Regions from separate parts of the Pseudarthrobacter sp. PvP004 genome, predicted to be linked through region 2. Evidence: riboswitches for the same ligand, from Rfam matches in the RefSeq annotation. Region 2 holds a riboswitch; each other region holds the start of a gene.
The links. A riboswitch is a leader RNA that binds a small molecule or an ion and turns the genes downstream of it on or off. The one in region 2 is predicted to bind thiamine pyrophosphate.
Positions count from the first base shown of each region.

Region 1: linked by a shared signal. The riboswitch ahead of J3A64_RS20970 (ECF transporter S component) and the one ahead of thiC (phosphomethylpyrimidine synthase ThiC) in region 2 are both predicted to bind thiamine pyrophosphate.
Region 3: linked by a shared signal. The riboswitch ahead of thiO (glycine oxidase ThiO) and the one ahead of thiC (phosphomethylpyrimidine synthase ThiC) in region 2 are both predicted to bind thiamine pyrophosphate.

Region 1 covers NZ_JAGINL010000001.1:4,591,141-4,593,402, forward strand. The annotation lists gene J3A64_RS20965 (NUDIX hydrolase) at 1-234, opposite strand, end outside; TPP riboswitch at 675-811, shown strand; gene J3A64_RS20970 (ECF transporter S component) at 889-1,509, shown strand; gene J3A64_RS20975 (ABC transporter ATP-binding protein) at 1,509-2,262, shown strand, end outside.
Region 2 covers NZ_JAGINL010000001.1:984,243-986,504, forward strand. The annotation lists gene thiC (phosphomethylpyrimidine synthase ThiC) at 1-1,227, opposite strand, end outside; TPP riboswitch at 1,223-1,330, opposite strand; gene J3A64_RS04450 (amidohydrolase family protein) at 1,414-2,262, shown strand, end outside.
Region 3 covers NZ_JAGINL010000001.1:630,571-632,832, reverse strand. The annotation lists gene thiO (glycine oxidase ThiO) at 1-1,220, opposite strand, end outside; TPP riboswitch at 1,213-1,331, opposite strand; gene thiE (thiamine phosphate synthase) at 1,359-2,030, shown strand; gene J3A64_RS02885 (ferritin-like fold-containing protein) at 2,061-2,262, opposite strand, start outside.

The DNA of each region.
Region 1 (2,262 bases), 3.6 Mb from region 2:
TGCGTGGCGTTGAAGCAGCTCCGCCGGGTAGTCCCACCCGCTCTGATCGGCGGCATCGACGCGTCCGCCAGGGAAGACCACCATTCCGGCGGCAAAGTCCATGGTGCTCACCCTGTGTTGGACGAAGGCTTCGAGGCCGTCCGAGGCGTCGCGGAGCAGGATGACGCTCGCTGCCAGGCGGGGTTCCGCCACGGCGTTGGTGTCTGTAAGTCCCGAGCCGGAGATGTCCGTCATGAAATGTGCCCCTTTGCCGCGGTGAAGTCTGCTGATTCATTCTCTCAGGTCCTGTTGTGGGGCCTGGTGTGCAGGGAATGGCGTGCGGGAAAGGTGCAGAGCGGGCCTCGCAACGCACCCCCGTCTCGTTGTTAGGCCTGGTGTGCAGGGAATGGCGTGGGGGAGGGGTGTAGAGCGGGCCTCGCAACGCACCCCCGTCTCGTTGTTAGGCCTGGTGTGCAGGGAATGGCGTGGGGGAGGGGTGTAGAGCGGGCCTCGCAACGCACCCCCGTCTCGTTGTTAGGCCTGGTGTGCAGGGAATGGCGTGCGGGAAAGGTGTAGAGCGGGCCTCGCAACGCGCTTGGCAGCGGGCACCTCAAGGACGGGAAGGCGATTGTGACTGGACCGCAGCGCCCGCCACGGACTCAGGTGTAAACTGAACCAGCCCATCAGGGCAGATTTGATAACGACAGGGGAGCGCCGCCGTCGGACTCTGCAGAGATGCAGGAGACGCGAGGGCGCTGAGAGTGCGGACAGCCGCAGACCCTCGAACCTGATCCGGTTAGTACCGGCGCAAGGGAGTCGAGCTTCTCAGAGTGTCCGGATGCGGACGGCGCGAGCCGGACCCGGGATCCGGGGAGCACTTTCCCCTCCTGTAACCTCAGGAGGCAGAAAATGACCACGGTAAACGTGAAGAAGGCCAGTTATAACTGGCGCGTTGTAGACATCGTTGTGGCGGCTCTTATCGCCATCGCCGGCGGCGTGATCTTCTGGGCATGGTCCCAGGGCGCGGCACTGGTATCCATCCCCATGAACGCGACGTATCCGCCGCTCACAGGCTTGATTGCCGGTGGCTGGATGATTCCCGCGGTCCTGGGAATGCTCATTATCCGCAAGCCCGGTGCTGCGCTGTTCTGCGAAGCCGTCGCCGCCACCGGTGAGCTCATCATGGGCTCGCAGTACGGCACCACGGTGCTGATATCCGGCGTTTTGCAGGGCCTGGGCGCCGAGCTCATCTTCGCCGCCTTCAGGTACAAGAAGTTCAACCTGCCCACCGCGCTCCTTGCGGGCGCCGGCGCGGGCCTCTTCTGCGGCCTGAACGACTCCTTCCTGCCATGGGGTTGGAACATCGCCTACGAGGCCATCGACAAGCTGGCCTACATCACCTTCACCACGATCTCCGGTGCCATCATCGCCGGCGCCCTCTCCTGGGTTGCGACGCGCGGCCTCGCCAAGACCGGGGTGCTGAGCTCCTTCGCCTCGCGCAAGGCCGCTTCGGAGCCAGTCTTCAACTGATGTCCGCCACGCAAAGCGGCACGGTCCGGCCTGCCGCCATCTCCGCCGAGGGCTGGGGATGGCGGCATGCCGGCCGGGCCCAGCCTGCCATTCAAGGCCTGGACCTTCGGATCGAACCGGGGGAACGGGTTCTGCTGCTGGGCCCTTCGGGCGCCGGCAAGTCGACCCTCCTGCACGCCCTCGCCGGGGTGCTGGGGGATGAGGAAGACGACTCGGATGAGACCGGCTCCCTGCTGATCGACGGCGTCGCGCCCCGCGAGCAGCGTGGCCGTGCCGGACTGATGCAGCAGGATCCGGAAACGCAGGTGGTCTTGTCGCGGGTTGGCGACGACGTCGCCTTCGGCGCGGAGAACCTTGCAGTTCCGCGGGACGAAATCTGGTCCCGCGTCCATGAAGCGCTCGACGACGTCGGGTTGCGTACCGCCGCGGGTGGCGGCCTGGCGTTGGATCACCCGACGGCGGCACTCTCCGGGGGCCAGAAGCAGCGCCTCGCGCTTGCGGGCATTTTGGCCATGCGCCCCGGCCTGATCCTTCTGGACGAACCAACAGCCAACCTGGACCCGGCAGGTGTGCTGGAGGTCCGGGATGCTGTTGGGCGCTGCCTGGACAAGACAGGTGCCACGCTGGTTGTGGTGGAACACCGCGTCTCTGTGTGGAAAGACCTGGTGGACCGGATCGTGGTCCTGCAGCCGGGATCGGCCGCAGGGTCCAGCGCGGCCGCAGGGGCCGGGCGGGTCACGGGCGGCGTCCTCT
Region 2 (2,262 bases):
AATGTGCCCCGGGCCTTCCACCATGACCTGCACGTCGAACTCCCACGCCCGTTGTGTCAGCTCAGCGAGCGTATCCAGCTCGGCGAACTGCGCGGCGTCGTTCGCGTCGGCGATGGAACCGGGGCGGAGCCCGTCACCCAAGGAAAACGCGATATCGTATTTGGCGAAGATTTCGCACAACTCGTCAAAATGCGTGTACAGGAAGTTCTCTTGGTGGTGCGCCAAGCACCAGCCGGCCATGATCGAACCGCCGCGGGACACGATGCCCGTGACCCGGTTGGCGGTCAACGGCACGTACCTCAGCAGAACGCCCGCGTGGATGGTCATGTAGTCCACGCCCTGCTCGCATTGCTCGATCACGGTATCGCGGAAGATTTCCCACGTCAGCTTGTTGGCCTCGCCGTTCACTTTTTCCAGCGCCTGGTAGATAGGGACTGTTCCGATCGGAACGGGGGAGTTGCGGATGATCCATTCGCGCGTCGTGTGGATGTCATCTCCCGTAGAGAGGTCCATCACTGTGTCAGCGCCCCACTGGGCTGCCCACTGCAGCTTGTCCACCTCCTCGGCGATGGAGCTGGTGACTGCAGAGTTTCCGATGTTGGCGTTGATCTTCACCAAGAAAGCCTTGCCAATGATCATCGGCTCGGATTCGGGGTGGTTGATGTTGTTCGGGATAATCGCTCTTCCCGCGGCAACTTCGCTGCGGACAAGGTCAACATCGCAGTTTTCCCGTAACGCGACGAACTGCATTTCAGGAGTCACAACTCCCTGCTTCGCGTAGTGCATCTGCGTGACGGTCCTACCCTCGACGGCGCGGCGCGGCACAGGTTGCGCGCCCTTCCACTCCGCTGACGCTGCTCCACGCCGAACCGCGGACTTGCCGTCGTCGAGTAGGTTTCGTTCCCGACCAGAATAGGCCTCCGTGTCTCCGCGGGCTTCGATCCACGGTGCACGGAACGGCTCCAACCCCACCACCGGATCGCTGCCCGGGCCTGCTGTTCGGTACACCTGCAAAGGGGGATTGGCTTGCCCGTTGGGGGAGGGCTCCAAAGCGATCTCCGTGACGGGGACACGTATGCCGTTGTCGCGGTCTTCCAGCCACGCCAACGAGTGGGACTTCAACGATTGCGTGACGGGCTCAGGAGCGTTTTCGCTTGCGTTGATCTGGTTTTGGCCTGCGTTGATCTGATTTTGAACAGGGCTGTGCTGTGTTTCTGCGGTGCTCAAGGGAATACTCACTTCCTTCGCCGGCATTACCCGGACAGGTTCAACGGTCGCAGACTGCATCAGTCCGATCTCAGCCCCTGCAAGGGCTCCCGTGTGGTCGTAGACGAAGCTACCACAGCTCCCGGCGGGCTCCCAGTCACATGAGTACAGCAGGCTCTGGTTAGCCACCGCAGCTACGCTTTTGCCATGGCCAACATCATCGAATTCAGTGGACCCGTGCTCGTCTCGGCGGACGAAGAGCGCCGCGGGCTGTGGTCCATCGACGGCAAACTGACGTTTGAACGTCCCCTTGCCTCGCCGGACAAGGTATTGGATGGCTGGGTCCTGCCGGGTTTTGTTGACGCACACTGCCATATCGGACTCGGCGTTGGAGGAGCGGTTGACGAGCAGGCCACGCTTGCCCAGGCACAAGCAGACCTCGTCGCCGGGACGCTGCTGATCCGCGATTGCGGATCGCCCTCAGACACCCGCTGGGTACAGCAGCGATCGGACTTGCCCCGGTTGATCCGGTCAGGCCGGCATATCGCGCGGAGCCGACGTTACCTCCGCGGGTTGGGCCACGAGATTGAGCCCGGCGACCTCGTGGAGACCGTCCGAAAGGAAGCCCGCGACGGCGACGGCTGGGTAAAGCTGGTGGGTGACTGGATCGATCGCGGCGTTGGCGATCTCGCTGCCTCTTTCCCGGCGAAGATCGTGAGGGACGCCATTTCGGCCGCGCATGATGAAGGTGCCAGGGTCACGGCTCACTGTTTCGCCGAGGACACCATCGACGACATGCTCGATGCCAATATCGACTGCATAGAGCACGCCACCGGTCTCCTGCCGCGACACCTTCCCCGCTTGGTGGAACAGTCAGTGCCGATCGTTCCCACCTTGGTCAACATCGCTACTTTCCCGGATATAGCAGCCCAGGCCGGGCAGAAGTTTCCGGAGTACGCGGACCATATGACCCGTCTCTGGGAGGGGCGGCGTGAGCGTGTGCTTGAGGCCTTCGAGGCGGGTGTTTCCATCTATGCAGGCACCGACGCCGGCAGC
Region 3 (2,262 bases), 350 kb from region 2:
GGAACTGAAGCGTTGCCCGCGAAGCGATCAGGCAGGAACGGAGTCCATCGAGGGTCCGTTGTGCCGCTGATGAGTTCGCCCACGATTCTGGCGGCCACGGGAGTCAGGAGCACACCGTGGCGGAAGAAACCTGTGGCGATCACCAGGCCGTCAGTGTCGCCGTGGGGACCGCTGACCCGTCCGAGCAGGGGGGCGTTGTCCGGGGTTCCAGGGCGGGCGCGGGCGGTTGCTTCAAGGAGTTCCAATTCCGCAACTGCGGGGACCAGGGCTTGGGCATCCCTCAGCAGCTGGTAGACGCCGCCGGCAGAGACCGCGTTGGAAGACGCTGACAATCCGTCTTCGCGTTGCGTCGCCCCAATCACCACGGTTCCGTCATCCCGGGGAACTATGTAGACGGGAACGCCTCGAACCATCCCCCGAACAGTGGACGTGACCAAGGGCCGGAGGTTGTCGGGGACGCGAAGCCGGAGGATGTCGCCATAGACCGGCCTCACCGGAAGGTTCAGTCCCTCAGGGAGCCCCGACAGTTGGGATGCCCCCAGCCCGTTGGCCACCACGGTCTCCGCGGCGCGGACCACGACTCCGGATTCGAGTTCCACTCCGGTGACCCGCCCGTCATCCCTCAGCACACCGCGTGCCGGGGAAGGAACGGCGAATCCGTCATCGGCCCCGGACACCCAGGAACCGTCGTCAGGTGAATGGTTTGCTAATCCAGCCAGGAGGCATGCGGCGAGCTTTCGCGGATCCACTTGGTGGTCGGCGGGAATATCGAAAGCGCAGGAAATCTGTGGGCTGAGGAGCGGCTCGCGTTGCCTCGCGTCCCGCAGGGCCAGAGGTTCAACTCCCAATCCAGCTGCGAGCTGCACGGACCTCAGGTCTGCGAGCGCCCTGCGGTCGGCTGCGTCGGCACCCACGGCGAGGGTCGGCGTCGTGCGGTATCCGCTGCCCTCTCCACCCACGTGCAGTCCGTCCACGAAGGAAGGCCACAGCCGCGAAGATTCGACCATCAATTCCAGGAGGTCTCCCTCCTGATAATGCAGTTCGCTGACGGGTGCAAGCATTCCGGCGGCGGCGAACGTTGCACCCGAGGCCGGGACGGGATCGATCAGCGCCACTGAACGGCCAAGTCGCCGGGCTTCATGAGCGATGCCAAGGCCTATGATGCCGCCGCCAATGACGGCCACGTCTGCCTGGATGGGGGTATGGCGGGGACCTGCCATTCGTTTCCTTCCCTACGCCGGTACTAGCCGGATCAGGTCAAGCGGTCGGCGCTGAAGCCCTCTCAGCCGGACAGTCATATGACGAATGTCGCGGCTCCCGCAGTACGTGCCCAGTTTAGAGGAACTACTCTGGTTTCCATGACCCAGCCTGACGCCCTCGCCTCCGCCCGCCTCTATCTGTGCACTGATGCCCGTCAACGGCAGGGCGATTTCGAAGACTTTGTGGACGCCGCATTCGCTGGAGGCGTTGACATCATCCAGCTCCGCGACAAGACTCTGGAAGCTGCCGAGGAGCTTGAATTGCTGGCCGTTTTGCGGAGCGTCGCACAACGGCACGGACGGCTTTGGGCTGTCAACGACCGGGCCGATGTTGCCAGTATTTCCGGGTCTCCTGTATTCCACATCGGTCAAAAGGACCTGCCCCTGACGGCAGCGCGAACCCTCTTGCCGAACGTGACCGGCATCGGTCTTTCCACCCACACACAGGAACAAATCGATGCGGCAGTCGCCACCTCCCAGGGCCCCCTGGGACTGGACTATTTCTGCGTGGGTCCGGTCTGGGCAACGCCTACCAAACCCGGCCGCTCGGCGGTGGGGCTGGACTTGGTCACATATGCCGCAGAAGCGGAAAAGCGTTCGGGCAATGCTGTGACACTTCCTTGGTTCGCCATTGGTGGCATCGACCTCAGCAACGTTGAACAGGTAGTGGAAGCGGGAGCCAGCCGGATCGTCGTGGTCCGTGCCATCACCGAGGCAACGGACCCGACGGCGGCAGCCAAGTCGCTGCTGCAAGCACTGGACACCGTGTAGTTTCCCGCCGAATTCAAGCGGTCTTAGCCGCTACGCGGTCAGGCCAAGGCCTGTCATCCGGCGCCCGTGTTTATCGGCGAGTTCCGTCGTTAAGCTCCTGACCGCTGCACGCGCACCCCCGCCGCCTTTCAGCAATGGTCCCAGCAGGGGGTGTTCCATGCCGACGCGCTGCGCCTGCGTCAAAGCCTCCCCCACCAAGCGGCGACCCCACAATGCAAGGCGCGAGGCCAGG